DNA from 4 places in the Levilactobacillus namurensis genome. Region 3 is predicted to be linked to each of the others. Evidence: riboswitches for the same ligand, from Rfam matches in the RefSeq annotation. Region 3 holds a riboswitch; each other region holds the start of a gene.
The links. A riboswitch is a leader RNA that binds a small molecule or an ion and turns the genes downstream of it on or off. The one in region 3 is predicted to bind thiamine pyrophosphate.
Positions count from the first base shown of each region.

Region 1: it holds a riboswitch for thiamine pyrophosphate, as region 3 does, so the genes downstream of both, cytX (putative hydroxymethylpyrimidine transporter CytX) here and RIN67_RS03675 (ECF transporter S component) in region 3, are expected to answer to the same signal.
Region 2: it holds a riboswitch for thiamine pyrophosphate, as region 3 does, so the genes downstream of both, thiS (sulfur carrier protein ThiS) here and RIN67_RS03675 (ECF transporter S component) in region 3, are expected to answer to the same signal.
Region 4: it holds a riboswitch for thiamine pyrophosphate, as region 3 does, so the genes downstream of both, thiM (hydroxyethylthiazole kinase) here and RIN67_RS03675 (ECF transporter S component) in region 3, are expected to answer to the same signal.

Region 1 is NZ_CP134159.1:143,721-151,720, forward strand. It holds gene RIN67_RS00620 (glucose 1-dehydrogenase) at 1-85, opposite strand, end outside; gene RIN67_RS00625 (MerR family transcriptional regulator) at 265-705, shown strand; gene RIN67_RS00630 (hypothetical protein) at 801-941, opposite strand; gene RIN67_RS00635 (hypothetical protein) at 990-1,220, shown strand; gene RIN67_RS00640 (glycoside hydrolase family 2 TIM barrel-domain containing protein) at 1,334-3,226, shown strand; gene RIN67_RS00645 (beta-galactosidase small subunit) at 3,207-4,181, shown strand; gene RIN67_RS00650 (helix-turn-helix domain-containing protein) at 4,451-4,756, shown strand; TPP riboswitch at 4,804-4,906, shown strand; gene cytX (putative hydroxymethylpyrimidine transporter CytX) at 4,966-6,150, shown strand; gene RIN67_RS00660 (cadmium resistance transporter) at 6,223-6,795, opposite strand; gene RIN67_RS00665 (TetR/AcrR family transcriptional regulator) at 7,019-7,258, shown strand; gene RIN67_RS00670 (hypothetical protein) at 7,255-7,515, shown strand; gene RIN67_RS00675 (ABC transporter permease) at 7,534-8,000, shown strand, end outside.
Region 2 is NZ_CP134159.1:1,309,268-1,317,267, forward strand. It holds gene RIN67_RS06275 (dicarboxylate/amino acid:cation symporter) at 1-308, opposite strand, end outside; gene RIN67_RS06280 (M20 family metallo-hydrolase) at 305-1,540, opposite strand; gene RIN67_RS06285 (thiazole synthase) at 1,537-2,307, opposite strand; gene thiF (sulfur carrier protein ThiS adenylyltransferase ThiF) at 2,320-2,970, opposite strand; gene thiS (sulfur carrier protein ThiS) at 2,981-3,181, opposite strand; TPP riboswitch at 3,290-3,380, opposite strand; gene thiE (thiamine phosphate synthase) at 3,540-4,172, shown strand; gene RIN67_RS06305 (energy-coupling factor transporter transmembrane component T family protein) at 4,201-5,040, opposite strand; gene RIN67_RS06310 (ABC transporter ATP-binding protein) at 5,037-6,743, opposite strand; gene RIN67_RS06315 (ECF-type riboflavin transporter substrate-binding protein) at 6,747-7,307, opposite strand; gene RIN67_RS06320 (EamA family transporter) at 7,938-8,000, shown strand, end outside.
Region 3 is NZ_CP134159.1:789,910-797,909, forward strand. It holds gene tenA (thiaminase II) at 1-558, opposite strand, end outside; gene RIN67_RS03665 (energy-coupling factor transporter transmembrane component T family protein) at 576-1,229, opposite strand; gene RIN67_RS03670 (ABC transporter ATP-binding protein) at 1,219-2,643, opposite strand; gene RIN67_RS03675 (ECF transporter S component) at 2,660-3,226, opposite strand; TPP riboswitch at 3,313-3,404, opposite strand; gene RIN67_RS03680 (D-alanyl-D-alanine carboxypeptidase family protein) at 3,734-4,903, shown strand; gene RIN67_RS03685 (HAD-IIB family hydrolase) at 5,035-5,856, shown strand; gene RIN67_RS03690 (PTS transporter subunit EIIC) at 6,012-7,301, shown strand; gene RIN67_RS03695 (alpha/beta hydrolase) at 7,301-8,000, shown strand, end outside.
Region 4 is NZ_CP134159.1:496,936-504,935, forward strand. It holds gene glpK (glycerol kinase GlpK) at 1-981, shown strand, start outside; gene RIN67_RS02160 (DUF368 domain-containing protein) at 1,250-2,104, opposite strand; gene RIN67_RS02165 (DUF2628 domain-containing protein) at 2,776-3,207, opposite strand; gene rlmD (23S rRNA (uracil(1939)-C(5))-methyltransferase RlmD) at 3,279-4,718, opposite strand; gene RIN67_RS02175 (oxidoreductase) at 4,908-5,744, shown strand; TPP riboswitch at 5,792-5,894, shown strand; gene thiM (hydroxyethylthiazole kinase) at 6,022-6,810, shown strand; gene thiD (bifunctional hydroxymethylpyrimidine kinase/phosphomethylpyrimidine kinase) at 6,837-7,652, shown strand; gene thiE (thiamine phosphate synthase) at 7,652-8,000, shown strand, end outside.

The DNA of each region.
Region 1 (8,000 bases), 650 kb from region 3:
CGTGATCAATAAAGGCTTTGGCGTGGCTGGCGCCCATCCCTTGGGCGGCACCGGTAACGATAACAACTTTTCCGTTAAAATCCATGGGAAATTCCTCCTATATTAGATATGTGGAACCGTTTTCTATTGAGCAAGTTTACGCCTTTAATTGGGAATTACAAGCTAAATGCTAGGGTGATTTTCTCGCACATGGTGGCTAAGTTTTGCCTTTTACATGGCGCTACGCTATGCTAAGGAAATTGGAAAATGAAAGGGAGTTAACGAATGACTTACTCAATCGGTCAGGTGGCTGATAAGACGGGCCTTAGTGCCTATACGTTGCGCTACTATGATCACGAAGGCTTAATGCCGTTTGTGCAGCGGACTGCGGCGGGACGGCGCCGGTTCACGGAACATGATTTAGAGATGATTGAATTGATTACTTGCTTGAAGGATACGGGGATGGCGCTGAAAGATATTCGGCACGTCGTTGAGGTGGCACAACAGGGTGATCAGTCGTTGGAGCAACGTTTGGCGTTGTTCAAGGCTCACCGCGACCGGGTAGATGCACAGATTGCCCAGCTACAGACTTACCGGCGCAAGATTGATTACAAAGTGCGTTACTTTGAAGCGGCTTGTGAAGCCGGTACGGAAGCAGCGGTCGAAGGTAATTGTCACTTGCCCGACATGCCCATCCGCATTAATGATGCACTGCGAGTGAAGTGAATGGGTGAGTGTTTCACGTGAAACAACAGAAAATCGTCTCTTGAGTCCCGCATTTGCGGGCCCTAGAGACGATTTTTAAAAGTTAAAGCTAGTAGTTAATCTTGTTTTTCTGAAGTGATTTGTTGCTGTAATTGGTCCACGATTTCGGCGTGCTTCTTTTCAGAAATCTTAACCTTGTACAGGTAAATAAATAAGGCGAGAACGTGGAAGAGTAATCCAGCCCAGAAGGCGACCAATTTGAATACCGTCGCGGAAAATTGAATCCATCGTGGTGGACCAATAATATGAATCAGTATGGGTTATTAAAAACGTTAGAGATTACGCAACAGGGGACCTTTATGAACGGTGATAAAATTTCGGAAGTCACCGTTAAGAACTTTATTCGTCAATCGGAATATTGGAATTTGACGTTTAAGGTGGAAAAGACTGCGGATCATCCTGGGGGGCTGACGATTTTTGGGAAGGACTTTGGGAATCACCCGCAAGATATTAAATTTAAGTTTTACTATGAATAAATTTTTGCCTAAATTTCAGTAAAACTCGTAACTAAGGTCACAGGTGTAGTACAATGACCCTAAGCAATAATGTAAGCGTTTTAAACTTAGAATCCGAAAGGGAGGTTTTGGTGTTGCAAGCAGAATTGAAGTGGCTGGACGATCCGGAGACGTTTCGGGTCAACCAATTACCAGCGCATAGTGACCACCATTACTACGCAACGGTGACCGATGCGGACCAAGGGACCAATCAGCTGGAGCAGTCGCTGGACGGAACTTGGCAGTTCGCCTTTGCGCCCAATCCGCAAGAACGCCCACAAGGCTTTTATCGGCCGGACTTTGACCGACGCAGCTTCGACACGATTCAGGTGCCGGGCCATATCGAATTGGCCGGGTACGGTCAGATTCAATACATTAACACGGCTTATCCGTGGGAAGGCAGTCATTATCGGCGGCCGGCCTACACGTTAGGTGACCGGACCGGGAAACCGGGGATGTTCAGTGAGGCCCCCGATAACACGGTCGGCGCCTACGCCAAGCACTTTACCCTGAACCCAGGGCTGCAAGGCCAGCGGGTCATCGTGCAGTTCGACGGGGTCGAAGAAGCCCTCTACCTATGGTTGAACGGGCACTTTGTGGGGTATGCCGAGGATAGCTTTACCCGTTCCGAATTTGACCTGACTCCCTACCTGCAGCCAGGCGATAACTTGATTGCGGTGGAGGTCTTCAAACGGTGCACGGCGTCGTTCTTAGAGGACCAAGACATGTTCCGGTTCTCGGGAATCTTCCGCAGCGTGCGCCTGTTGGCCCAGCCGAAGTTACACGTCAATGACCTGACCATCCGCGCCAACGTTCAAGATGACCTGAAGACGGGGGACCTAAACGTCACGGCGCAGTTAGCGGCCGATACGTTTGACGGTGCCCAAGTTCACCTGACCTTACGCGATGCTCGGGGGGCACGGCTATTGGAGCGGACAAGTTCGGCGGATGACACGGTCAGCTTTACCCATTTGACCGTGCCAACCGTCCACCTCTGGCAACACCACGACCCGTACCTCTACCAGCTAACACTGGAATTGCTGGATGCGCAGGGCAACGTGATCGAAGTCGTCCCTTACGTGGTCGGCTTCCGGCGCCTCGAATTGAAGGACAAGGTCATGCTGCTGAACGGTCAGCGTCTAATCTTAAACGGCGTTAACCGGCACGAATGGGATGCGCGGACGGGCCGCAACGTTTCACTAGCGGACATGCACCGCGACCTCAGTATTTTTAAGCAGGCCCACATCAACGCGGTTCGGACCTGTCATTACTCGGATCAAGACGTGTGGTACGACCTCTGCGACCAAGCGGGAATCTATATGATGGCCGAAAATAACTTGGAATCACACGGAACTTGGCAGAAGCGCGGTGCCGTTGAACCCTCGTATAACGTACCGGGTTCCTTACCAGAATGGCGTGCCGTGGTTCTGGACCGGGCCCGCAGTAACTACCAGACGTTCAAGAATCACCCGGCCATCCTGTTCTGGTCTCTGGGGAACGAGTCCTACGCGGGGGACAATATCGCCGCGATGAACCAGTTCTACAAAGACCACGATGACACGCGGTTGACCCACTATGAAGGCGTCTGCCGTAACCGGGACTACGCCGACCGCATTTCCGACATGGAAAGCATGATGTACGATCCTCCTAAAGCCATTCGCGACTACCTGCAACATGATCCGCAAAAGCCGTTCATCAACTGCGAATACATGCACGATATGGGGAACTCTTTGGGCGGCATGCAAAGTTACATGGACTTGCTGGACGAGTTCCCGATGTACCAGGGTGGCTTCATCTGGGACTATATCGACCAGGCCCTGTTGGTCAAAGATGAAGTCACGGGCCGCGATGTTTTGCGGTATGGTGGAGACTTTGACGACCGGCCAGCCGACTACGAATTCTCCGGTGACGGTCTGTTGTTTGCGGACCGGACCCCGAAACCAGCACTTCAGGAGGTGAGCCACTATTATGGCAACTACGACGACTAAGCTACACGTCATTTACGGCGACACGACCCTGGGATTAGTGGGCGAGCACTTCCACTACATCTTCAACTATGACCGGGGTGGCCTAGAATCCTTACAACAGTACGGTAAAGAGTGGTTGTACCGGACCCCCAAGCCGGCGTTTTGGCGCGCCACCACGGATAACGACCGGGGGAACCACTTCTCGGCGCATGCCGCGATGTGGCTGGGGGCGGACCTCTTCAGTCCCTGCACCGATATCGAAGTGGCGGTCAACGGGCGGGTCATCACACTCCCCGTTGCGCCCGAAAACAACCGCTATAGCGACCACGAGACGGCGGATACGGTCAGCCTGACCTTCACTTACACCACCACGACGGTTCCGGCGACCATGGTTGAAGTGGTCTACACGGTGGATGCAACGGGTCAACTCACGATTCAGGAAAACTATACGGGTCAACCGGGCTTGCCCGAGCTACCGGCGTTAGGGTTCCAGTTGATTGCGCCCACCATGGCCAGCGGCTTCAGTTACCAGGGCTTGTCCGGAGAGACCTACCCCGATCGGATGGCTGGGGGCATTCCGGGCACTTACACGGTTGACGGCTTGCCCGTGACGCCGTACCTGGTGCCGCAAGAAAACGGGATGCACATGCAGACGCAGCAAGTGACGGTCACCCGGCAGACCACGTTGAACAACGCCGACCCGGACCAGCAGGCCTTTTCGTTGACGGTTCAACAAGCTGATGAACCGTTTGCGTTCAGCTGCCTGCCGTACACGGCGGCGGAACTGGAAAATGCAACTCACCAAGAAGAATTACCGCCTGCCCGTCGGACGGTCCTGACCATCTATGGCGCCGTGCGGGGCGTCGGTGGGATTGATAGTTGGGGCGCTGATGTTGAGCCGGAATACCATATTTCGGCCGAGACGGGTCACAGCTTTAGCTTTAAGATTGCGGGTCCTGATGAACTTAATCATTAATCACAAGAGAGTCGGTTTGATGCCGGCTCTTTTTTGAGCTTGATTATCAAAATAGTAATAAAAAGAGGGCGCTAACCCCCGGAATGTAAAGGTTCTGCATGACTTGTGTAAAGAGGGTTGTGCTGGGGCACAAGAGCAGGTATCTTAGAAATATGTTCTTGTGAAAATCACAAATCTTAGTTAATAATTAAATTTGATTATTAAAAACTATTATTAATAATTAAGAACAAACGCGTACCTAACAGGATGTGGTTCGGGGGGCTTTCAGCATGACAGACTACACAGTTCAGCAGGCAGCAGAATTGGTGGGACTCACACCGGCGGCGGTGCAGGTCTACCAGCAACAGGGATTGATTACGGCCACGGCCCAAGGCACCTTAGACGCCAGTGCGTTGCAGTGGCTCAGTCGGATCAAGCGGTTACGGCTCAGTGGGATGGCGCTCTCCCAGATTGCGGCGTACGTCGCCCAGAATCGGGTGGATGGTCAGCCACTGGCTACCGACCAGCCGCAAGAGCAGTATACCCGTTTCTTAGCCGAATCCACGCCGCCCCTCACTTGGGATTACTCGGATTAACTTGAGTTCTAGCAGTGATAACGGTACCATGGAAGTAAATCTAAATACGAAAACACTAGGGGTGCCCCAATTGGGCTGAGATGAACGATCGTTCGATCCCTTTGAACCTGTTAAGTTAGGACTTGCGAAGGAAAGTGTTCGATTAAAACGACTTTCGCGCGGACTCGACCCAGCGGGAGTCGTTTTTGTAAATCAAAGGAGTTTTTTGGATGAAGACACAGTTACATGGCCTCTTTTTACTTTGGCTTGGCGCGGCAATCTCGATTGCCGAGATCGTGACCGGTACCCTGATGGCCCCACTAGGATGGCAACGGGGATTGGCGGCGATTCTGGTGGGGCACTTGATCGGTTGTGGCCTCTTTCTGTTGCCGGCGGCTTACTTATCCGCTCAGCAACACCAGTCGGCGATTGGGGTGACCCAGACGGTCTTTGGTCCCTGGGGCGTCCGGCTCTTTTCCCTCTTGAACGCGTTGCAATTATTAGGTTGGACCGCTGTGATGATCGTCAATGCCCAGCTCGCGATGAACGGTATTTCCCAGCACTTGCTGGGGTTCCACTCGGCCGTCTTAATGGCCAGCATCGTGGCGGCCTTGATTATTGTCTGGCTACTCCTAGACCACGACTGGTTGTTTCGGGTGAATAACCTGGTCGTGATTCTCCTGGCCGTGGGGATGCTGGTCATGATGGGCGCCATCTTGGCGACCGGGCACGTCCATCCCAGTCATGGTGCGGCGTTAAGCTTTGGGAGTGCCGTTGAATTGAACGTCACCATGGCCCTATCCTGGTTACCCTTAATTGGGGACTACACCCGTAAGACCACGCAACCCTGGCGGGCTAGCCTGGTCAGCGTGAGCGGGTATTTCCTGGGGAGCGTCGCGATGTTCGCGATTGGCTTATTCACCGTGATCTTAACGGGTCAGGCGGACTTCACGGCCGTCTTAGCCCAGTCGAAGATCGGGATTCTGGCCCTGCTGGTGATCGTGTTCTCAACCGTGACCACTACCTTCATGGACGCTTTTTCGGCGGCCACCAACTTGAACAACTTGGTGCACCGGGGGCACGTGAACCTGTGGGGTGTCGGCGTCACGGTGGTGGGGCTAGCCATCGCGTTAGGGGTCTCGATGACCTTCTACCAGAACTTCTTGTACGCGATTGGCGCGGTCTTCTCCCCGTTATTCGCCATTTTGGCGGTCAGCGTTTTCGGGCTCAAGCAACGGTTAGCCGTGGGTTGGAACTTCGCGTGGTGGCTCGTCGGGGTCATCGGGTATTCCTGGTTACAGAAGCTGGATTTCTTTGGCGGGACCACGTTATTGCTCCTGCTGGGGTTATCGGTAGGCGTCTACCTGACGAGCCGGGTCACCCGGCGGTATCCCTTGATGACTAAGCAAGATTAACGCAAAATGAACGCCCGGATTCGGTCAGTGTGTGCTGACCGAATCCGGGCGTTTTTTGTTTCACATGAAACATTAAGGGGCGTAGGCGCGAAACAGCAGTGAGCACCCGATGAACAGGTACAAGACTGCCGTGACATAGTGGCCGTTGCGCTGTAACCAGTGGCGGTAGGACAACTGGGCCAGACACTTGGCCGCCCAATAGAAGACCGTCAGCATGGCAAACAGGGTGATGATCAAGACCACAATCTGCCAGGATAGAGCCTGGGTCAGTAAGGGGACGTAAACGCTGATGTTGTCGGCGCCGGTCGAAATGATTAACGTCGCGATGGTCCAGGAGAGGCGGTGACGAGACTTAGTCAGTTGAGAGGAATCCTGAGCTGAGGGTGCGGTGAACGCCGTTTTTAGCCCGATGAGAATCGGAAAGATGCCCAGGACACCCATAATCGTGGTTTGGGGCAGACTGCGTAACGGATACGCACAAAGGCCGCTGATCAGAAGCAGTACCGTGGTTCCCAGACAATCACCCAGGTAGATGGCGCGGTTGGCTGAGTTGCCATGGATTCCGAATAAGATGGTCAGTAAAATCAAGCAATCAATACTGGTCGATGCGTAAGCCACGATACCCGTTGCGATAGTGGTCAACATGGTGGTTCCTCCCCGAAAACGTTAGTGAATTAAGCGTACCATACGGCCGGACTAGTGACGCACCCCCGCCGCAATCACACAAGAAATTTATGATTTTAGACAATAATTTAACAATCTTCGGTACTGGAACGGCTAAAGTTGACACGGTGTCACCAACGTGCTATTCTCAATTCATCACCTAAAAGTGACACGGTGTCACTAACCATTTTCAGGAGGCGTTTCAATGCCAACCGCAACCTTTGACCATTTAACCGCACCCAAACGCGACCGCATCACGGCGGCGCTCCTCACAGAATTTTCAGCGCACTCGTTAGCCACAGCGCAAGTCGCCCGCATCGTCAAGCAGGCCGATATTGCGCGCGGGGCCTTCTATAAGTACTTCGCCGACTTGACCGACGCGTATCAGTACCTGTACGGCTTGGCCCTCGACCAGATTCACCAGGCCGTGCCGACCTCGATGTGACTGCCACCTACGCGGCGGTCCGCGACTTCGTGGACCAGGCGACTGCCAGCCCCTATTACGCGTTGATCCAACGCCATTTTCAAACCAACGAGGGCCTGTTGCCCGTGGCGCCCGCCATTCCGGCGACCATGACGGCTCCCGTCTGGGCGGCCATGGTCCTGAGCCACGCCACGATTAAAGAAATTATGTTACGCCCGGATAGTCGAACGGCCAGTCTAGCGCGGTTCCAGACCGCATTACGGGCGTTAGCGGACTAGACCTAAGGAGGGAAACAGATGTTTTTAGCTTTAAAAGAAATTCGTCACGAGAAGCTCCGGTATGGCTTGATTATCGGGATGATTCTCCTGATCAGTTACTTAGTCTATGTCTTAAGTGGCCTGGCTTATGGGCTAGCGCAACAAAACACGCAGGCCATCGATTCTTGGCAGGCGCAGAGCGTGGCCTTGGATAAGGACGCCAACGTCAGCCTGTCCCAGTCGCTGATTACCGCCGATACCGCGGATAAAATGACCCTGAAGCGTTCGCAAGCGTATCTGGGACAGGCGGGAATCGTGGCTAAAGCCAGCCAACGCCCCAACCTGTCCGCCCAATTCTTAGGCCTACAACCCCAACAGTTTATCTCCCGCAACCTGACGTTGACGGCGGGGCATAAAGCCCGTAACAATCGCCAAATCGTCGCGGACACCGCCTTTCAGCAACAGGGCTACAAGCTGGGTGACCGCGTGACCCTAAATTCCGTGGA
Region 2 (8,000 bases), 520 kb from region 3:
GTGAGGTGGAGGCCCGCTCCGGGCTTGAGCCACAGACCCATCAGAAGTCCAATTGCGGCCGCAACGATAGTCGTGCCTAAGAACCACAGGGCCGTCTTGAGGCCCAGGCGACCCAGGGCGTTGGCGGGGAGATTGCCTAAGGCCTCGATGACGGCCCCGAAAATCAGGAGCACGACCGTCATCTGAATCAGGCGTAAGAAGATATCGCCTAGGAGCTTGAGTCCGCCCACCGCCGGGCCGAAGAGAATCCCTAAGAGGATGCCCCCAACCATACCCAGCATAATCTGAGTAGTCAGTGTAAGCTTCATGCGAGACCTCCGTAGGCTTGAACCCGTAAACTTGCCGTCAGTAGGGCCACGCCATGGGCTAGGTCCGTGGGCGCTGTGAGTTCGGCGGGCGCGTGACTGATTCCGGCCACACTAGGGACGAACAGCATCGCCGTGGGGACGACGGAACTCATGATGCCACTGTCGTGTCCCGCTCCCGAAGTCAGCCGCCGAGTTCGCAAGTTGAGCTGGGCCGCTAAACGCTGATTTTGGGTGGTGAGACGCTGGTCAAAGCAGACTGGGAGATCGTGGACCCACCGTTGGATCGTTATGGTGAGTTGCGGGGCCATCAGGGCGTGGGCGGCCTGGTGGAGTTGACGTTCAAATTCCGTGAGGACTAGGTCGCTAGGGTGCCGACAATCGACCGTAAAGCGAACCAGCCCGGGGATGACGTTGGCCGAATTGGGGACCACCTCGAAGCGCCCCACGGTGAAGGTTAGAGCGTCATCTAGGGCTTGAGCGTGGTGCCGCAAGCGGGTAATGAGCGTGACGGCGGCTTGAAGGGCATCGTGACGGTCAGCCATGGGCGTGGTCCCCGCGTGATTGGCACGCCCTTTGAGCGTTAGGGTGAAGCGCCGTTGCCCGACCAATCCGGTAACGATGCCAACTTGTTGGTGGGTTTGCGTTAGCCGGGGGCCTTGTTCGATATGCAGTTCCGTGAAGCTTGCGGGTAAGGCCGGTAAGCCGGAATGAACGCCGGGATGGTCCTGAAGCGGCGCCACGGCAAGTTGGCGGGCTTCTTCAAAGGAGGTTCCATCGGCGTCAACCATGCGAGTCTCAACGGTCTGCCGGGCGTAGTGCTTCGATCCGGTAAAAGTCAGGGGGAAGCGGCTCCCTTCTTCTTCGCTGAAGGCAATCAGGCGAAGGGTGTGTTGCGGTCGTCCCAGTTGGCGGTGAAGGGTGGTGATGGCTTGAAAGCCGGCGATGATGCCATATAAGCCATCGTAGCGTCCTCCGTTGACCACGGTGTCCATGTGGGAGCCCGTCGCGATAGTCTGGTCGTCTTGACCCGGCAAGTCGAGATAAACGGTGCCAAAATCGTCCACGGTAGCCTGGAGTCCGGCCGCTAGTCCCCAGGTGATGAGTTGGGCTTGAGCGGCCGTCCAGGTGGGGGTGTAGACTAGTCGGTTTTGGGCAGGATCCGTTGGACAGAGGCGATTAATGGTGGCTAGTTGAGCGGCTAGCGTCAGGCCGGGAGTGGTTAAAGGAATCATGCGTGACTCACGCCCGTCAACGGTGAAGAGGCCACGGCACCTTTCGTAAAGACGCGTCCCGGACCCGCTAGAAAGGCTTGCCGGCCGGCTTGAACTCCTAGGCGAAAGGCTGCGGCCATGAGGGGAATATTGGCTGCGGTGGCCATAGAAGTGTTGGCCATGATAGCGGCAGCGCCCATCTCCATGGCTTCGGCGGCTTCGCTGGGGCGACCGATACCGGCGTCAATGATGACCGGGACCGAGAGTTCGTTGATTAGGATCTGAATCAAAGATTTCGTGGTCAACCCTTGGTTCGTGCCGATGGGGGCGGCTAAGGGCATCACGGTAGCGGCCCCGGCATTCACCAACTGGCGGGCAACGACCAGGTCAGGTAAAACGTAGGGCATCACGATGAAGCCTTCGTTGGCGAGTACCTCCGTTGCTTTCAACGTTTCGTAGTTGTCGGGCATTAAGTATTGCTTATCCGGAACGACTTCTAGCTTGATGAAGTCACTGCCGCTGAGTTCCCGGGCAATGTGGGCTGTGCGAATGGCTTCTTCGGCCGTGGTACATCCCGAGGTGTTGGGGAGAATCGTGATGTCCTTGGGGATGTAGGCCAGGATGTTATCGGCCGCCTGCGTGGTACGGCGTAATGCCATGGTGATGATCTGGGCTTGGGCGTGGTGGATGGCTGAATCGATCAAGTCGTAAGAATACTTACCAGAACCCAGGATGAAACGAGACGTAAAGGTGTGGCCACCAATGGTTAAAGGATCAGATGCTGTCATGTGATATTCCTCCTAAATGGTTGTTTTACCTAAAATCAAACGAGTAATCATGTTGGCTTCGTGGCCCGCGGCAATCATCACGCGTGGGGCCATGAGGCCTTCAGCGCCCATGGACGTGCCATCGCCGGCGACGTAGAGATTGGGACGTAATTGCTTGGTCGTAATGGTGTTGGCACTGTGGATTCCCGCCATGCCAGTCGCCATGACCAGGGGCTTAGCGGGAAATTGCGTGCCGACCGTTTCTAAGAGCATGGCTTTCTCCTGGGGGGCGTCAAAGGCTTCACAGATGATGTCTGCCGAGGATAAGTATTTGGAAATGGTCGCAGGCGTGAGCTTTTCCTGATAGGCGTGGATGGTGATAAAGGGATTGAATTCCTGTAAGTTCTGCTTGAGGGCGGTGACCTTAGGCATGCCGACCTGACTAAGCTTGTATTGCTGGCGGTTGAGATTGCTAAGTTCGATTACGTCGAAGTCAACTAAGGTCAGGGTACCGACGCCAATGCGGGCTAAGGCGATGGCAATGTTGGATCCTAGTCCGCCCGCTCCCGCGATGGCGACGTGGGCCGCCGAAAGCTTGGCAGTGGACGCGGTGACGTTACGGGCTTTCATTTGGGTATAGACTTGGTCGGGCGCTTGACCTTGAATGATGGGTGGTGTGTGCATGAGCATCCTCCTAACGGCCGCCGCCGACGAATGTGATGATTTCAACTTGGTCGTCGGTTTGAAGGGTGGTGGTCGCAAATTCAGTGTGGTGGATGATCTGGCCGTTGACCTCGACGACGAGGTGTTCAATGGGTGTGTGGCGCGCAGTAAGTAACGCCAAAATGGTAGTGCCAGTTGCCGCAGCGGCTGGTTCTCCGTTAATCGTAAGCATAAAAAAATTCCCCTTTCTGCGAACGTCGTGAAGAAAGGGGAATTGCGCACAAAAGGACCGTCATGACGGGAAAAATCCCGTAAACGGAAGACCCAGTGGTTCCTGAGTCACATTGGCAAGTCGCGCTTCCTTCGGTAGTTCTAACTACATCAGGTTCGATGGGTTTAATCTCAGCCGAGTGGCACCCCAGACGAACGGTTGCTGAATGAAAACGAGTTTTGAAAACTCGTTACGTTAGTTATACGCAACCTGAAAATGAATGTCAAGTCTAAACATAAAGCTGTACAAAGTTGGATGAATTCGCTACACTGAGGCGTAAATGATTTACCATTTGAAACATCATGGGAGGACAACCAAAATGCGTGTAGGAAAACGACCGTTGTACTTAGTAACTGACCGCTTGGGAATCGAGGAAGAGGCCTTTTTGTGCCGATTAGAACTGGCTTGTCAGGGGGGCGTAGACCTGGTGCAACTACGAGAAAAATCGCTGGATAGTCGGCACTATTTCCAACTAGCGCAACAGGTCAAGGCCATCACGGACCAGTATGAGCTTCCCTTGATCATTGACGACCGCTTAGACATTGCGCTGGCAGTGAACGCAGCTGGTGTGCACCTGGGCCAGCAGGACATCCCCGTCGACGTTGCGCGCCGTTTGCTGGGACCGCGCAAGATTATTGGGGCGACGACTAAGACGGTCCGTCAAGCCCAACTAGCAGTGCGCGCGGGCGCGGACTACCTGGGGGTGGGGGCCATCTTTCCCACGACGACCCACGTGAAGACGGTGCATACCAGTGTGGCGACGTTAGCGGCGATCCAGGCAGCAGTCCCTATTCCGGTCTACGCCATTGGGGGCTTAAATTCGACCAACGTGACGGCGGTTCAGCCAGCCAAGGTGGCGGGGGTGGCCGTGGTGTCGGCGATTATGAAAGCCCCCCATCCCGACTTGGCGGCCCAAGCGTTACGCCAAAAAGTCCTGACCGTCGTGCGCTGAATCAGCGCGACAAGTCAGGACTTGAAGGTTAAGCGTGAAATGGGTTCCAGAAACGACCACCGTTAACTTTAAAGAGGACGATGCCCAGGATAATCAGGGCGCCGACAATCAGCAGTGCTAGGTAGTCGTTGCGTTGGAAACGTTGGGCCATATACCAAGTACGGTGTTTTCCCTTGCCGAAACGGCGAAGCTCCATGGCTTGGCTGATGGTCTCGATTCGATCAAGGCTCGAGAAGATCAGGGGGAGTAGAATCTGGACCCCACCGCGAGCCCGGGTCATCAGACTGGCTTTCTTGGAGATCTCAAAGCCCCGGGCTTGCTGAGCCAAGCTAATGGTCCGGTAGTCACTTTGAACATCGGGGATGTAGCGCAGGGCAATGGCCACCGAGTAACTGATCCGGTAAGAGACACCGATGCGGTTGAGGCTTGCGGCGAATTCACTAGGGTTGGTGGTCATCAGAAAAATCAGTGCTAGGGGAACCATGAAGGTGTACTTCAGGAGTAAGTTGAACTCGTAGAAGAGTTGTTCAGTGGTGAGGTTGAAATAAGCGGCGTGGTGCCCCAATAAAAGGTGTTCCGTTCCGTAGATGCTGACGCCATAATGGGGAGCAAAGACGTAAACCATCAGGAGATTTAAGACGGAGAACCCTAGGATGACGCTTAGGACGAACGAAATCTCATGGAATTTGATTTTAGCGAAGTGAAAGAGAATTAAGGAAAGGACCATGATGCCTAAGAGGTAGCGGGTATCGTAGGTCGTCATGCCGATAATCGATAGGCCGACAAAGCAGAGTAACTTGGTGCTGCCACTAAGTCGGTTTAAGAAGGTCTGTCGGTCGGCGTACCCAATTAAGAGTTGGTGAGTCATTGTTGGCGGGCCTCCCGTTCTGCTTGAACAAATTTGGCGACAAATTCAGTAGGGTTCAGGTGGTGTTGCTCCGCTAACGTGTAAAGGCTGGTCTTCGCCAGTGAAGCCTGGTCGATGATGGCTTGATTCGTTAACACGTCAGCAGGCGCGGCGTCCATAAGAATCCCTCCGCGACCTAGAACGATGGTGCGGTCGGTGTACTCCAGCATTAGGTGCATGTCGTGGGTGATGAGGACAATGGTGATGCCCTGTTCGCGGTTGAGTTGCGCTAAGAACTGCATCATGTCGGTGTAGTGTTGTAGGTCTTGTCCGGCCGTGGGCTCGTCCAGAATCAGCATTGCGGGTTGGAGTACCAAGATTGCGGCGATGGTGACCCGCTTCTTTTGGCCAAAGCTCAATGCCGAAACGGGCCAATGCCGAAATTCGTAGAGACCGCAAATCTTTAACGTCGCCAGCACCCGTTGCTCAATCGTTTGGGCGTCTAATCCGCGGAGGACCAGACCGGTTGCGACTTCATCGTAAATCAAGGTCTTGGACAACATCTGATTGGGATCTTGGAGGATGTAACCAATATGGTCGGCCCGCTCCTTGACCGAACAAGGGTCCAGGGACTGGCCATCGAAGGTCAGGTGGCCGGATTGCGGTGTTAAGAAGCCGGTGATGAGGTTGCTGAGCGTGGATTTACCGACCCCGTTTTGACCGACCAGACTAATCATGTCGCCCCGGTGGATCGTCGTGGATAGGTCCTTAAAGATCGGCTGGTCCGGCGCGTAACCGAAGGTCAAACGGTCGATGGTCAGGAGTGGTTGGGTGTGGACGACGGGTGCCTTGAGGGTGACGCCGGCCGTCCAGTGTTGCAGGGTGGTCGTGAGATGCGGTGCGTTAAGTTGGGCCAAGTCATCTAGGTGTTGGCAGTCTGCTAGGGAGATGCCGGCTAACTTTAGTGCTGACAAGTAGAGCGGCTCCCGTAGCCCTTGTTGAGCCATTAGGGAGTCGCGGAGGATAGTTTCGGGGCGGTCGTTGGCCACAATTTGTCCGTCCTGCATGACGATCAACCGGTCAATGGGCTGCTGTAAGACGTCCTCGATGCGGTGCTCGATAATCACCACCGTCAGGTCCTGGGTCCGCGCCAACCGGTCGATTAACGCCATCGAGGCTTTGCCGGAAGCGGGATCCAGGCTGGCGAGGGGTTCATCGAACAGGAGAATCTTACTGTTGTCGATTAACACGCCCGCCATGGCGACCCGTTGCTTCTGACCACCTGAGAGTTCTTGGGGATGGTGGGTCAGGAGGTCTTGGAGGTCCAACGTTTGTGCCCATTGATGGGTCGCCTGACGCATCGCGGGTTGGGCCTGTTGGTCGTTTTCTAGTGAGAAGGCCATATCTTCGACCACGGAGAGCCCTACGAATTGACTGTCGGGATCTTGCAAGACGGTCCCCACGTTGAGCGAGAGGTCAAAAATCGAGCTTTGCTGGATGTCTTGACCCGCAACGGTGGCATGACCGGAAATCGTCCCCGGATACGACTGTGGAATCAATCCGTTTAAACACCGTCCCAGTGTCGACTTCCCCGAACCGGAGGGCCCCGCAATCAGGACCTTTTCACCTGGGTAAATATCAAGATTAATGTGGCGCAGGGTGGGTTCCGTTTGGCTATTGTACTGAAATGAAAAGTCACGAAAACTAATAATGGGTGCAGTCATAACTTATTTTTCCTTCTTTAAGCTGCCACGTTGCGTCCGGGTCCGAGCGTAGAGAACCAGCAGTAACGTTCCAATGATGGCAACGGAGATAGAGTCGATGATCCAAGTCGTGATGCCTTGGAGGTAGACCTTGCTGGCTGGTTCGTGGTAGATGATAATGTCACCGGTAGGGGCTAAGAGGACCCAGGCGATGAAGTTGACGATGATTTGGTAGATGTTGAACCAGACCAGCTTGGCCTTCTTCAACGCACCGTCAGCGATTTTGAGCCGGTTCTTGGTCAGACCGAAGGCAACGCCCACTAGGCCGTCGACGATGATCCAAGTCCACCAAGGGGAGCCGTAAGTGATAAAGTCGTTGAGGGCGTGCCCGATAAAGACGGCGAGTCCCGCTGCGACCGGACCGAAGATGGCGCCTAATAACGCAGCAAATCCAATGGCTACGTTAAACTGGGTGTTAGGGATTCCTGTTGGAATGGCAACGAATTTCATTAAGACAAAAATAATGGCAGCACCGATTCCCGTGGCGACCACGGTTCGAATTGAGTTAGATTGCTTATTGGGCATAAGACGACACACTCCTTAGATGGGTTTTAAGTGGGTTCAGATGAGAATGGGGCAACGAAAAACGCGCCCGAAAGTCATTGACTTTCAAGGACGCGTTTGCGTGGTACCACCCTGATTTTCCCGCGAACGGGACTTATCCTGATCGTAACGAATCGCTCCGACCCGGGCTCACGAATTTACCCGAGTAGCTTCTTCAAGACCATCTTCACCGGGCATCACCGTCGCTTTTCAGCCGACGCGACTCTCTAGGGGTGACGAACACCGGATACTCATCTTGTCGCAGCTTTTCTCATCTGAATTTAACTTCCTATAGCATACGCTAAATGACTAAGGGGTACAAGCAGGAATCAGAAATGAAGTCGGTTACATTTAAAAAACGTATAAAAGTTATTTTATTGGGGAGCCAAACCTAAGAATGTTCGGATTTAGATTACGTATAGGGGATGATTATCGGAGAAATTCCAAGGGAAATGAATCATTTTCTCATCAATTTATCATTTTAAGCCGAGTCGTGTAACTGTAAATTGCGTCGTTGAGCTAGGGGATGAACGTCCAGCGGGGCTTGGCGATTGACCGATGGCCGTGTATGATAAAGGGGTATAGTTAATTGATACATAAAGGATGAGTTTTTTGAAGAAAATTGCACCAGTGTTTGTGGCTTTAGGAGCCATTAGTTTTGGGGTTCCGGCGTCC
Region 3 (8,000 bases):
GTTCTGGGGAGTAGCGACCTGGTTGGCGAGGGCCAATTGAGCGGGCATCTCTCCGGCGTAGTCGTCGGCGTTGTAAGTATCGATCCAAGCTTGGTAGATGGGGATGGGTGATCCCTGGTGGGCCAGGTCGTGACCAATCTCGGCATAGAGCCAATAACAGGGTAACAGGGCAATCACGGCGCCGGCAGTGCCTAGGGTCGCTAGAGACCGGTAGAGGTGGCTGGTATAGGCGTACCCCGTGGGAGCCATAGGCGTCGCCGCGATTTCGGCATCCGTGATGGCGAGTTGCCTAAAGAAGGTTTTGCGGACCGCCATCTCGCCTTGGCGTAAGTGTTCAGCTCCGGCTCGTAACTGGTGGGCCGCCTGCGGATCCGTGGCCTGGTCCGCGGCCAGGTCGTGAATCGTCGCGAATTCTTGCAGGTAGTGGTGGTCTTGAATCAGATAATACCGGAAAGTGGCTGCGGGTAAGGTCCCCGCTTGCAAGGCTTGAATGAAGGGGTGGTGCTTGGAAGCCGCCCAACTGGTGAGAGTAGCGGCATGGGCTTGATCAGTGAACATTAAAAAACTCCTTTCTGTTAAGGCAGGCCGACGAAGAGGCCGATTTGGACCACGACAAAGCCCAGACCACAGAGTAGCCAATCACGCCGACGGAGGGGAATCGTGACCGCATAAGTCCGGGGAGCCCCTTCAACGAACCCGTGAGAGGTCATGGCGTCCGCTAACTGGTCTGACCAGTTCATGGCCGCTAGGATGACCTTGAAGTACAGTTGGGGGGACCAGAAGTGGAGCACCTGTCCCCGCATCAGGGCGGCGGCGTGAATCGTTGCGACCTCGGCGCGAATCTTAGGCAACAGGTTGAAGGCTGCCAGGAACCCGTAAGCGAACTTCGCGGGCAGCTTAGCATTCTGCTCCAGTGATCGGGCCAAGGCTAGCGGCTGGGTAGTCTGGGTGAAGGTGGCCCCCAAGTAGACGTAGACGAACATCCGGGTGAAGATGACCGCTAAGAAGTGGTGCGAGGCGTCCCCCTGCAAGGCCAGTGACCAGACTAGGGCGCTGGCTAAGAAGAGGGGAACGGCCGTTAGCCACAGGAGGGTCTTGAAGTGAATACGTTGAACCACTAAGACGATTAAACTAAAGGCAATCAAAGCTAAGTTGACAGTCAAAACTTGGGTAAACGAAATTTCAAACGCAATCAACACGATGGTGGCAAGCTTGAGACTAGGATTCATGGCGCACCTCCTGAGCTTGGTAGCTGAAGTGTTGGTCGGCCAAGGCCAAGTGGTAATCGATAAAGCTGTCGAGGCCGCTCAACTGGTGGCTGATTAACACTAAGGTCAGCTTGAGGTCTGCTTGGGTGGTCGTTAGGAGTTGACGTACCGCGTGAATCGAGGCCAGGTCTAGTCCCTTTAGGGGTTCGTCTAGCAGGAGGACGTCGGGGGCCATCATCAGCATGCAGAGCAGCTGGAACTTCTTCTGCTGGCCACTACTGAGTGAGTAGATGACCTGGTCTTCACGGCCATCGAGCTGGAGGACTTTGAGTGCAGCGGCCACCCGGTCGGGCGTAAAGTACGCGTGTTGGCCGTTCTTCTGGGACAACGCCAATTCTTCACCTAAGGTGACGTTGAGAAATTGCGCTTGAGCCGCCTGAAACATCAACCCCACGTGACGAGCGTAGGTGCACCGCCGTAGCTTTTGGATGTTCTGTTGGCGGTAAGTGATTGTGCCGTCATAGGAACTCAGCCGGACCAGCGAGCGGAAGAAGGTAGATTTTCCACTACCGTTGGGGCCGGTAATCAACGTGGTTTTATGCGCCAGGATGGCGAGGTCTTGGGGCCGCAACAGTTGCCGGGTCCCTCGGCGTAGCCCTAGCTGGTGACCAGTCAGAATCTGCGGCGCATCGGGTGCGGGGAGCTGGACCTGAGTAAGCCGCAGCCGTTCCGGAGTAAAGGCGGCTAGGCGGGCCTGGGTCGCCGCGGTCGAGAGCTGGGTCGCCATCCCGTGGTCTAAGACGGTCAGGTGGTCGACCCATTGATCATAGCCACTGAGGTCATGGTCGGCGAGGATCACAGTCTTATGGCGTTCGCGACAGAGTTGAACCAGCTTGGTCATCAGGACTTGCCGTGTCGGTGGATCGATACTGGCAAAGGGCTCGTCTAGCAAGATAACGTCACTGTCCATGGCCACGATACTGGCCAGGGCAACTTTCTGTTGTTCTCCGCCGGATAGCTGCATTAAGGCGCGGTCACGAAGCTTGGTGATGCCAACGAATGCTAAGGCGGCGTCAATCCTTGCGGGCATTTGGGCTGGGTCGACCGCCTGGTTCTCCAAGACAAAGCGCAACTCGTTAGTCACGGTATCCATGGTGAATTGGGTGCTAGGTTCCTGGAACAGCAACGCGACTCTACGGGAGCGGGTGGTTGCCGGAAATGAGGCTAGAGCCTGGTCGTCGAAGGTGATGGTCCCCGTGGTGGGTAGCGGGGTCAGGCCAGCTATCAACCGGAGTAAGGTGGTCTTGCCACTGCCGGATGGACCGGTCAATAGGGAAAAACGACCGCCCCTAAAGGTGGCCGTTAAGTCCTTGAGCACGGGAGTTTCCCGGGCTGGTGGTGCGTAAGTTAAGTGTTGAATCGTAATGGTTGCCAAAGTGAATCCCTCCAGTTTAGTTCTTAGAGGTTGCGGGGAGGACGTGGGCCCGGGTCAAGAGGTTGGTGATCAGACGCGTCAAGATTCCCCCGAAGACAAAGATTGAGGCGAAGCGGACCACCAGTAATACCAGTAGGAAGCCCAGGTGATAGGCGTTGTAACCGGACCGGAAGTAGTCCCATAAGAAGGTGACTAAAGTGGTGGTCAGTGCGCTGAGCGTCAAAGTCAGCCAGTTGTAGAACTTATATCCCACGGCGGCGAAGCCCAATTCGGAACCGATACCTTGAACGGCCCCAGAAATTAAGGTAGATGCCCCCCAGGTTCCCCCCAGGAACATTTCCACTGCGGATCCTAGGAATTCGCCTAGGGTTGCGGATCCAGGAATTCGGATAACAAAGCCAGCTAAGGGCCCTGCCATGACCCAGATCCCTAAGAGCAGTTCGTTAGCCAGTGGCTGAAGTCCTGCAGGTGCTAAAGCGGCCGTCAAGACGGCGTAGAGTGGCCCCACGGCCCAGAAAATAACCCCCATAAAAATTGCTAAAATGGTGACCAGAATAATGTCACGAATATGCCAACGTTGCATGTTGTTTTCCCCCTATAGGTTATAGTGACGTGGTCACAACCAAAAAAATCCCCACGTAGCGCGTGGCTAAGTGGGGTTCTTGCTTGCATTTGAAAATACACCGTCCCTTCGCTGGTCTTAACCAGAGCAGGTTCAATGGGTTTGATCTCAGCCAAAATAGGCACCCCGTCGGATTTAAATTACTTTTAGCGTAACTAATCTGGACGAAAAATGCAACCGCTATCCTCTAAAATCGTACGGGGTGGTCTAAGCTTTTATAACTTGAATAGTGCTCAGGCCTAATCGGTGGGGCCTCAAATCTTCCGGTTGACGTAAATTTAGCGAGCGATGCGGTAGTTGTCACAAAGTAGTTGCGTAGCTTTTTAGTTTAAGGACTTAAAAATGGATTACAAGTACGTTACGGTCACAACAAGCTGGTTACAAAAAGCGGTAGAAGCTACCCGTGGCGTGATTGACGTGTTAGGTTATTATTAGAAATGTAATAAGATGGGAGCGCAAGAAGCAATTATGCAAGTCACAAAATTTAAGTGGGGCCTTTTTGCCCTGTTGGTTACTCTGATGGTTGGTTTGGGCGTTGGCCAAGCGACTACGGCCCAAGCGGCGGCTTATCAGACGGTAACGTCCAAGACCATTACCAAGACGGCCTACCATAAGAAGTCGAAAAAGGGGGCCCTGTACAATCAGACACACACGTGTAAAATCGTGAATCTGTCAGCGCATCCCAATACGACCTGGTATGCCACGAAGCAAGCGACGTTAAAGCACGCCAATTCCAAGGGCATTTACCTGTATGTGGCCAATAAGTCAGGGTCCATCAAGGGATGGGTCTGGCACGGCTACCTGAAGAAGGGGACTGCGCCGTTGTCCTTGAAGTACGCCAAAGGGGCGGTGGCCATGGATGCCCAGACTGGTAAGGTGATCTGGTCTAAGGCCGGGAATACGGCGCGGCCTATCGCGTCCGTGTCCAAGATTATGACGCTCTACCTGACGCTGCAAAAGGTCGAAAGTGGCAAGGGCAGTTGGAACGACGTGGTCAACACCAGCAGTAAAGGGCTGATTGCCATGGGGAACAGCGCTGCTTGTGGGGGCTTTAAGTTCAAGTCCGGGCACAAGTACACGGTCAAGGACCTCTACTACGCAGCTTACCTGGATTCGTCCAATAACGCGGCGATTGCGTTGGGGAAGTGGGTCGCTGGCAGTAACGGGGCCTTTATCCGGAAGATGAACGCCCAAGCTAAGACCTGGGGCTTAAAGCATGCCAGCTTTGTCTCCGCTTCGGGGTTGGAAAACAGTGACTTGGCAGCGTTTGGCTACCGTTACGGGTCAGCCAACGCTAACAAGGTCTCCCCAATCGACGTGGCCAAGATTGCCCGGCACCTGATCACGGACTACCCCCGGGTGGTCACGGACGGTCAGATTGGTTCGAAGTACGTGGATGGCCAGTTGCTCTACAACTACAACAACCTGTTGAAGGGGCGGAAGTATTATCAGGCCTCGTTAAAGGTTGACGGTTTGAAGACCGGGTACACGCCGTTAGCGGGCTACTGCTTCGTCGGAACTGGTCAAAAAGCGGGTAAGCACCGGTTGATCACGGTGGTCCTGCACGATGAAAATGAGTTCACCGAGACCCGTTCGCTGATGAACTACGCATACAAGAGTAGCAGCATGAACGCTTAATCATACTATCAGACGCTTGGAGTGGTCACTCCAAGCGTCTTTTTTGCGCCATAGAAGACAGTTGGTTGCAATGGACGCGACGGCTCGCGTATGATGAGAGCAGTTTTTGAACATGAGAGGACTGAGATGAGATGGAACTACCTCAATTGATTGCCACCGATCTAGATGGCACGTTTTTAGACCCGCACGGAAAGTACGACCGCAACCGGTTTGACCGGCTACTAGGCGCTCTGGACGCGCAGGGGAGCCGATTCGTCATTGCGACGGGTGATCCGCTCGACCACGTGCACGACCTGTTCGGTGACTTAGCACATGCCGATCAGTTGACCTACGTGGTCGAAGACGGAGCACTGATTGTCACGGGCACGGGCCGCGTCTTGCGGATGGCTGAGATTCCTGCAGACCTAAGCCGCTTTGCCATTCAGTGGATCCAGACGGCTCCCGAGATGGCGGAGAACTTTCTGATTGCGTGCGGGGCACAGCGGGCTTACACCACATTGGCCGCGGATAGTCAACGCTTTGCAGCCTCACGGGCCTTTTACCCCAGTTTGACCAGCGTTTCGGACTTACGGGCGGTTCCAGAACCGATCCTAAAGTTAGACCTGACTTGGTTACGGACGGATGTGCAGGCTCAGGTCGCAGCCTTCAACCGGCAGTTCGCGGGGCAACTCCTGGGGACCAGTAGTGGGCTGGGCGGGCTGAACGTCACGTTGCCTACGGTCAATAAGGGGGCGGCCATCCGCTTGCTCCAGCAGGAATGGCAGATTCCGGTGGCGCAGACCGCAGCCTTCGGGGATTCGGGAAATGACTTGGCGATGCTCCAGACCGTGGGACAGGGGATTGCCATGGCTAACGCGGCCCCAGAGGTTCTCGCCGCGATTCCCCGGCACACGGCCCAGACCAACGCGACGTCCGCCGTTCTCGACCAACTGGAGGCGTGGCTAACGGCTTAATGCGCTGTTAGCTGGTATATTTTGTCGGGACCGAACCTTTGCCATTGCGTTTCCAGGTAATGCTCAGTTTGAGGGGTGAGTACGTCAACTAAGCGTGCGACTGAGTCGGGGGGACTGCAATGCGCTACAATCGCAGGTGATTAGGGGATGGTCGGATGACAGAACGGGTTAGTCGGTTAGGCCGGTGGCTGATTGCCGGTGAAGTACGGTGGCGTCAGAATCGGCAGATTGCGGCGATTTACCGGAGCTTTCGGGTGATTTTACCACTAGTAGTGTTGGGGACTTTGGCGGACTTTGTCAACCAAGCGTGGTTGGAGCCCACCGGTTATTACTATCGAACATTGCACGTGACGGACTGGCTGCTGCAACGGGTCCGGCTCCAACAGATTACCTTACTCCTTCAAGCGGGAGCCTTTGGTATGGCCACCTTGGGGGCGGCCTTCGTGGTCGCTTACCAGTTAGTCGCGACCGCCACGCCACGGACTAACGACCGGTTAACGGCCGGTTTTGTGGGGGTCTTGGGGTTAGAGTTGATTAACGTGAACCCCCTGACGTTAGCGGTGACCCGGCCCATCCAGTGGGTTGCTATGGACCTAGGGTTGCGGAGCTTGGTCCTGGGCTTGCTGATGGGGCTGATCGTGGGCAACGCCTATCGGTGGGGCGTCTTACGGTGGCGCCAACCTGAAAATGACTTAGTGCGGCCCATGACCTTCAGTCTAGTGGGGATGCTGGCTACGGCCGGGGTTGCGGCTTACTGGTTGGTGCGCCAGCCGTTTAGCCTGCACGCCACGTTCATGGCCATCATGCGCGCCCCGTTACAGCTGACCAATGACGTCTGGCGGCTGATCGACTTCAGTATCCTAAACGGGCTCTTTGCTTGGGGCGGGTCACTGGGATCAATTCCGAGCAGCGGTAGTCAGTCTCTGGTCGCTGGCGAGAACCTGGCGGCGGTCCTGACGACGTCGGGCTGGCACTTGCCACACCCGTTGACCGAGCAAACCGTGATTCAGACCTACGTCAACATGGGCGGCCCGGGGATGACCCTCGGGCTTCTGGTGGCCATCTTTTTAGGCCGCCGGAACGCGGCACAACGCCGAATCGGCTGGTTGAGCCTGGTGCCCGTGTTGGGGAACTTCAATGCACCGCTATTACTGGGGTTACCAGTTGTGTTAAGTCCCATTTTGGGGATTCCGTTATTATTGGCCCCAGTGGCTTGTATTGGGACCAGTTGCCTGTTCTTAGGCCTACACTGGGTCCCTGCCACGGCCTACCCGCTGTTGACGGGGACGCCGGGACCGCTACTGGCATTTTTGGGAACCAGCGGTGCTTGGACGCCCGTCTTGTTAGCGGGCCTCAACTTGGTCTTAAGCACGGCCATCTACTACCCGTTCGTGAAGTGGGCGAACTTAGCTGATCGATTAGTGAAGCAGGGGGAGGCGTCGTGATGAAGTTTTGGACGAAACAACGGTTAGGTGGCCTGGGACTGATTCTGGGGTTACTGTTACTCTTGGCGATTCCCGGGCTGTTCTGGCGGTCCCAACAGTTGGCCCAGGTCCGGGCGAATTACCGGAGTCCCATGGCGCCCATTATCATGGTGCCAGGGTCGAGTGCCAATCAGAACCGGTTTAATCAGTTAGTCCAGCAGTTGAACACGGAGATGGGCACGCAGCATAGCCTGTTACGGGTCGAGGTTTTAACCAATGGCCAACTGAAAACCACGGGGACCATTCGGAAAGGTGATTATCACCCCTTCATTGTGGTGGGATTTCAGGACTCGCGGGATGGTCCAGCGAATATTCAACGTCAGGCCAAGTGGTTTACGATTGCCTTTAAATCGCTTCAAAAGGCTTTTCACTTCAACCGTTTCTCGGCGATGGGCCATTCTAACGGGGGCCTAGTCTTGACCCTGTTCATGGAACACGACTTGCAGGCCACGGGGGCCCATGCCGAGCGACTGATGACGATTGGGACGCCTTTTAACCTGGAAGAATGGGATACCAGTGTTGAGACGCCGCTCTTCAAGGAATTGGTTGCGGATCGTCAGAGCCTGCCCAAGGAGCTGGTGGTCTATTCGATTGCCGGCACGGAGACGTATAGCGGGGACGGGATTGTGCCCGTTGATAGCGTCAACCGGGGGAAGTATA
Region 4 (8,000 bases), 290 kb from region 3:
CGGATCCACGTGACCGACTACAGTAACGCCAGTCGAACCATGTTGTTTAACATTCACGACCTACAGTGGGACGCCGACATCTTAAGTTGGCTGGACATTCCGGCGGCGATGTTGCCGGAGGTCAAGTCCAGTTCCGAAATCTACGGCGTGACCCAGAACTTCCAGTTCTACGGCGTGGAAGTCCCAATCGCCGGGCTAATCGGGGACCAATCGGCCGCTTTACTGGGCCAGTTGGCCTTGAAGCCGGGGATGGTCAAGAACACCTATGGTGACGGGGCCTTCGCCATGATGAACACGGGGACACAACCGCAGACGTCCAAGCATAACCTGTTGACCACGATTGCGTACAAGTTGGATGGTGACGTGACCTACGCCCTAGAAGGGTCCATCATGGTGGCCGGGACCGCGCTGGCCTGGCTCCACGATAGTCTGAAAATCATTGACAACGTTCCCGAGTCGCGGCAGGCTGCCATGGCCTCGACCGACGATGACGAAGTGTACGTGGTACCGGCCTTCAACGGGTTGGGGGCGCCGTACTGGGACCCCGATGCCCGCGGTGCGGTCTTCGGGTTGACCCGGGGGAGTAACCGCAACGACTTCGTGAAGGCTACGTTGCAGTCAATCGCCTACCAGACCCGCGATGTCTTGACCACCATGACGCAGGACACGGGCATCACCATCTCCGAATTGATGGCCGACGGGGGCGCCTCACGGAACCGTTACTTGATGCAGTTCCAAGCCGACATCTTGAACACGCCGGTGCAACGGTCGTCGGATGAAGAGACCACGGCCTTGGGGGCCGCGATTGCAGCGGGCCTCGCGGTTGGCTACTGGCAGGACCTGGAAGAGGTCAAGCAGATTCGCCAGGCCGGTCGGTTATTCACGCCCGATATGACCAGCGAACGCCGGGAACGACTCTACGCGGGCTGGCAACAGGCCGTCTCCGCCACGCGGGCGTTCAAGCCACAGCCTAAGGACTAGTAAAAGTAACAATAAAACGACAAAAAGAAATCGGTTCGCAGTGCCCATCCAAGGCATTGCGGACCGATTTTGAGTTGAGTGGGACAAGGAAGGTAAAGGAAAGATTCTGTCTAACTGCATAGTTGTGGCCGGCGAATCATGACTACCGGCAACTATGGTTCTCATTTTAGGCCGATTCGCGCGGAGCACAAGCTAAGCGTCTTACAAATTAATTTATGATGGGTGGACTGAAGTGCTGAGACGGGCACCCTAAAGTCGCCAGTTCCGCTTACTTGTATTTTGCTTCTAACCGGCTCATCCACCAGCCTAACGCGGCTCCGACGATGCAGGCGACCAGACTGGCTAGCCAGGTGGTCAACGTTACGTGGGCGTAGGAGATGCTTTCGGCGGCGGAAGGGTTGGGCACCAGGATCAGGACGGTGCTGGCCACGACCAGGCCCAGGATAAAGTGATGGACCCGGGAGTGGTAGTGCTGGAGTAAGAACTCCACGCCTTTGGCGAAAACGGCCAGCGTGATCAGGGCGCCAATGGCGATGGGCAGGTATACGCCCAACAAGTCGAAACGTTTGAACCCGGTCAGCATTGGCCCGAACAGTCCCAAAATCAGTAAGAGGTTAGATGGACTCAGGCCAGGGACCAGCACTCCTAAAGCAATCAACCCGCCGGCAACTAAGAAGCCGATGAAGTTGGCGGGGAGGGTCCCCAAGAGGTCACTCATGAAGTACAGGCCGAAGCCGCCGATGAGCAGGGTCCCCAGGAACCAGAGCCAGTCGATCCCGTCACGGGGCGACTGAGCGGTCGCCGTGGCAGTCAGCGCGGGCAGAGTTCCAATGATGGCGCCCGCGAAGCCCCAGAGGACCACGACTTGGACGTGGGTCAATAGGTAGGCTAGGGGTGCCGAGAGTAGGGCGATGCCTAATAGGCCACCGATACCTACGGGGAGAAAGAACGGAAAGTCCTCGCGCCAGCGCTTGGTCGGGTGGGCCATGAAGCTGAGTAGGCGTTCGTACAGGCCCAGGATGGCGGCTAGGACACCGCCGGAAACGCCGGGGAGAATGAAACCGAGGGCGATGATCATGCCTTTCAGGCAGCGGCTCACGAAGCCGGATTTGTGTTGCGTCATAAAGTCCTCCTTGGCACCGAAAACGGTGGTCGTCAATGACGTCAGTGTATCAAGGTTAGCGGGGGGAAGCAACAGAATTCGTCACCCGGGGCAGAAACTTAGCCTTTTCTTGAAAAAGGCGTGCGCTCCAGCGAAAAATCAACCCGCATTGCCGGAACTAGTCTTTGTCCCACATAAGAGGTGTTCATTCGCCTTACCGGGCCCCCAGACAGGGCTGGAACGCCGTGGGCACCACTTCGAGCCAAAGAGCGGTCTCGAAGCTGGGCCTTATTCTAAGCCGGCTAAGGAACGCCGACTAAGAATAATTTCACGGCTGAGCCCTGTCTGGGGACCCTCACGGCTTACGGTTGTGCGGGTAATGGGGGGCATCCCCGTTAGAAATATTTACTGTGTGCGGTCTCGCCAGCCGATAGGGCCCAGCCGGTGACATTAGCGTTAGGCCAGCGGTCTTCTGGCCTTAGGCTAAGGCCGAGCTTTGAGATTCGCGGGTTGGGCGAAGCTCAAAGTCGTGCCCACTGGCGTCACGGTCCTGCCAATCGGCTGGTGAGACCAGATGGGGAGCGCCACGTTGACTGCCCGGTAAGGCGAATGACACCGCACATCGATGCCAACAAAGTCAACAAGACCAGCAAAAAGGCCGGCAAGGGAGGCTTGTCGGCCAGAAAAATCAATTAGTTTTTGGGTGCCTTCCAATAGTGCGCGTTGGTCAATAAGTCACGGGAACGTTCATCCGCGGGAACGAATCCCTTATTGAACAAGTGCTTGAAGTACATCATGTTGTAGATGAACCCCCACAGAAGTTCCAGGCCCAGCTGAACCAGAACGACGATTTCGGCGTTATTGCCGACAGTCATCCTCAGAATCATCTGCACGCCGGCAGTGACCCCTAAGATACACAGGAGGTTGTACCAGTCGGCCCGAAAAATGGGCGGAACGACGGGGAATAGAAGGGCAATCCACGCAAAGCCAACTTTGGCGATCCGCATGTTCCCGGTTTCCGGGTTCACCACGGTCGCGTAGTTCGGGGGCAACGGTAGTCCTTGAGGGCCATTACCGTTGTTATTGTCGTTGTTATCGTTAAAGCCCTTAAAAGGATCTTGCATGTCATTAGCCAACTTTCTAACTAAAATCGTTAATAAAAGTCTAACACGAAATGCGAGAACTGCCTATTAATCTATCGTTGCGACAGCTTGACGACGGCTTCACAGCGTGCCGTCTGGGGCATCATGTCGACGGATTGAATGTAGTCGACGCGGTAATCCTCCGTTAGCGTGACCAGGTCTTTGGCTAACGTGGACGGGTTACAGGAGATGTAGACCAGCTTTTCGGGGTGGACGGCTAGGATGGTGTCCATCAGCGTCTCGTCCAGGCCCGTGCGGGGTGGGTCGACCACGATGGCGTCCGGCCGGAACCCGGCCACGGCCCACTGGGACATCACGTCTTCGGCGGTCCCGACTTCGTAGTGGGCGTTGGTGATACCGTTGGCTTCTGCGTTAGCGTTAGCGTCCGCGACGGCTTCGGGGATGACGTCCATCCCCCGGACTTCCTTGGCGGTGTTGGCCAGGGATAACCCGATGGTCCCGATTCCCGAGTAGGCGTCGACGACGGTTTGCCCTGGTTGCAGGTCTAGGGCCTGACGAGCCTGGTCGTAGAGGACTTCGGTTTGGGCCGGGTTCAACTGTAGGAATGCCCGGGCGGACAGCTTGAAGGCCAGACCGCCCAGCTTTTCGGTGATGGCGTCTGCGCCAGCCAGGTGCAGGGTCTGGTCACCCCAGATCAAGGACGTCTTCCCCGGGTTCACGTTCTGCATCACGGACGTGACTTGTGGTAACTCGTCGGCAATCCGCAAGAGCAGTTGGTGCTTGTGCGGGAGCTTTTGAGAGTTGGTGATGAAGACCACTTGGACGTCGTTGGTGTTGGCGGCCGCACGGACCACTAGGGTCTTGACGATACCGGAGTTGTGTTCCTCGTCGTAGATCGGCACCTCGAGGTCTTGGAGCATGGTGACCAGGGCACGCATGACCGTCATGGTCACAGGCATCTGGACGGAACAGGTCGGCAGGTCGACTAAGTCGTGACTGCGTTCGGCGTAGAGTCCGGCTTGAACGGTCCCGTCAGCGGTCTTGCGGACCTGGAACTGGGCCTTGTTCCGGTAAGCGTAGGGGTCGTCCATGCCCAGAGTCGGCCGCACATCGTAGTACTTGAAGCCGCGGGGCTGGTAGCGTTCCAGCGACTGACGGACGATGTCGCGTTTGAATTGTAACTGTTGGGGGTAAGCTAAGTGTTCCAGTTCGAACCCGCCGACTTGATCGGCGTAGCTGTCGCGTGGTTCCACCCGGTAGGGGCTGACCTTACGCAACCGGTGGATCTTCCCGCGTAAGAACCGGTGGGCGACGGTGGTGACTTCGACCACGGCTTCTTCGTTGGTCAGCGCGCCGGGAACGAAGACCGCCATGCGCTTGTAGTACCCGATGCCTTCCCCGTTGATGCCCATGCGTTTGATGGTCAGGGGGAAGCGTTGGCCGACTTCCACGTCGATCTGCGGGGTTTCGTGCCGGTCGTGACGCTGGTGGCCGGAGCGGTAGTTGGAACGGTGTGATTCGTATTTTGCCATTTAATTTCTCCTATATACTGTTGACGTAAAACCTAATAATCCTGCCCCATTATACCAGAGATTCCCGCCAGGCGGGGGCTTAGCGATTAAGGGGCGAAAAAGATGAAAAAATGGAGCCGCTTCCATAGAAAAATGGCGGTCGCTTGGGTACAATTAGAGTATCAACTCATTACTCAAGGGGGCTTTCTTATGCATCATCGTAAAGTGGCGTTGGTCACGGGCGCGTCTTCGGGAATCGGGAACGCCATTGCGAAGAGTCTGCATCGTAACGGGGTCGCCGTCTATGCCGGTGCCCGGCGGGTCGAACGGATGAACGACCTCGACGACCTGGGCATCACCACGTTGCCGTTGGACGTGACCGACGCCCAGAGTGTCGAGCACACGGTCGACCGCATCGTTAGCGAGACGGGGCGGATTGACATTCTGGTCAATAACGCCGGCTTCGGCCTCTTAGGGGCCCTGGAAGACCTAACCATCGACCAGGCCCAAGCCCAGTTCGACGTGAACCTGTTTGGCGCCGCTCGGTTGATTCAATCGGTCCTGCCCATGATGCGCCAGCAACACACCGGCCGGATCATTAACGTGACCTCAATCGATGGTAAGGTGGCCCAGCCGTTGGCGAGCTGGTACGTGGCTTCCAAGTTTGCTTTGGAAGGCCTGTCGGATGCCTTGCGGTTCGAACTGCGGCCCCACGGTATCGACGTGGTGGTGATCGAGCCCGGGAGTATCCAATCCGAGTGGGCCGATATTGCTAGCGACCACTTACAGGCCGCGTCGGGAACGGGACCTTACGCCGCGACGACCATTCAGGCCGTGGCGATTCTCAAGGCCGCTAAGCGCTTCGCGAGTGGCCCCCAGGTGATTGCACGCTTGGCGGACCGGGCGGCCTTGTCCCGGCGGCCTAAGACCCGCTACCACGCGGGGGCCGGAAGCTCGATCCTTTGGTTGCGTCAGTGCTTGAGTGACCGGGCACTCGACCGCATCTGGCGGGTGGTTGGTCAAGCCGCCCAACGGATTACCCGTTAACGCGAGAACCGTTGACGCCGTTGACCAAGACGGATATGCTAAAGATAATCTAACACTAGGGGTGCCCGTCATGGGCTGAGATGCAGAGCTGCGATCCCTTGGAATCTGTTCAAGTTAAGACTTGCGAAGGGAACGTGTTTTGTGGAAACAACGCCACCAGACCACGACCTGTTCGTGAGCTGGTGGCGTTTTACGTTTAGGGTTAGACCAACGGCGGGCCGGGGCCGAAACGCGTTTGGAACTGGCCGCCAACTACTTAATACGGGGAGTAATACTTATGAAGTTAACTTTACTGGATCAGTTACGCGAACAAAATCCAATCGTTTTTAACATTTCCAACTTCGTCACGGTTCAAGACGTGGCCAACGGACTCAACGCCTTGGGCGCGTCGCCCATCATGTCCGAAGAGGTCGCCGAAGCTGGCGAAATGGTCGGCTTGGCGGGGGCGGTCTGCCTGAACCTGGGGGCGTTTACCGTGCCGCAGGTCAAGCAGATCACCACGGTTGGCCAACTGGCTAACCAGGCCCACAAACCGCTGGTCATCGACCCGGTCGCCGTGGGCGCGGTGGCTTACCGGAAGCAGGTCGCCACGGAGCTCTTGCGGACCGTCCACCCCGACGTGATTCGGGGGAACGCGGGCGAAATTGCGGCTTTAGCTGGTCTGGACTGGCAAGCCAAGGGCATCGACGCCGGCGAAGGCGCCGGGGACCTGGTCACGATTGCGCAGACTTGTGCGCAGAAGCAACGGTGCGTGGTGATCCTATCCGGGCCGACCGACGTCATCACCGATGGCACGCGCACGATCCAAGTGGAGAACGGTACGCCGCTGTTCCAGACCCACGTGGGGTCCGGCGACATGCTGTCTAGCATCGTGGGCGCCTTCTGTGCGGTCGAAGACGATGCCTTTGAAGCGGCCCAGACCGCGTGCCTGGTCTTTGCGGCGATTGGTCAGTTGGTGGCTGGCAGCCAGGACCGGATGGGGTCGGGAACCTTTATCGTGAAATTATTAGATGCCTTACAATTCACCACGGTGGCGGAGATTCAAGCCATCGCGAATTACCATTAAGTAGGGTGCAGGAAGGATGAGTAAGTATGACCAATGAATTTCCACAAACACTAACCATCGCGGGAACTGATAGTGGCGGCGGTGCCGGGATCATGGCCGACTTGAAGACCATGCAGGAACGCCACGTCTTCGGGACGGCGGTGGTCGTGGCGGTGACGGCCCAGAATACGCTGGGGGTCCAAGATTTCATGGCGCTACCTAAGCAGCTGATCGACGAACAATTCGCGTCTTTGGCCGCTGATTTTAAGATTCGGGCCTGCAAGACGGGGATGCTGGCGGATGCCGAACACGTCCATATCGTGGTTGAGAACTTGAAGAAGTACCACTTCGGTCCGTTGACGGTCGATCCCGTCATGATCGCCAAGGGGGGCGCGGCGTTGTTAGCCGATGATGCGGTTGCTACGGTCCAAAAGGAGCTGGTACCGCTGGCCGACGTCTTGACGCCCAACCTGCCGGAAGCCCAACGCCTCACGGGGCTGACCATCACGACTTCGGAAGAGATGGAACAGGCCGCTGTCAAGCTCCAGGAAATGGGGGCCAAGAACGTCCTGATCAAGGGCGGTCACGAGGCCACACCGGATAAGGCCAGTGACTTCGTGCTGTTGGCCGACGGGCGGTCGTTCTGGTTAAGTGCACCGCGAATCGATACGGTGCGGACCCACGGAACTGGCGACACCCTGTCGTCGTGCATCACGGCCGAGCTTGCCAAGGGGACGGACTTCGAGAGCGCCATTCGGTTAGGGAAGGACTACGTGACCGCGGCCATCGCCCATCCAATCGAGGTGGGCCACGGTCACGGACCGTTGAATCATTGGGCTTACGGACAAGGAGGCACCATCTAATGTCAGTGACGTTTGAACCAGGCCTATTACGGGCCTACTTTGTAGCGGGGAGCCAAGACGTTCCCGGAAAAGACCTCCGCGTGGTTTTAGCGGAGATGTTACAAGCCGGCATCACGGCCTACCAGTTCCGCGATAAGGGCGCCAGCACCCTGACGCCCGCGGAACGACTCGCGTTAGGTCGCGACTTGCGCGACCAGTGCCGGGCGGCCAGCGTGCCGTTTATCGTCGATGACGACGTCGACATGGCCCTGGCGTTGGACGCGGATGGCGTCCACGTGGGCCAGAGCGACGAACGGATCCAACAGGTCTTGGCGGCCACGAAAGACCGGCAGATGTTCGTGGGACTGT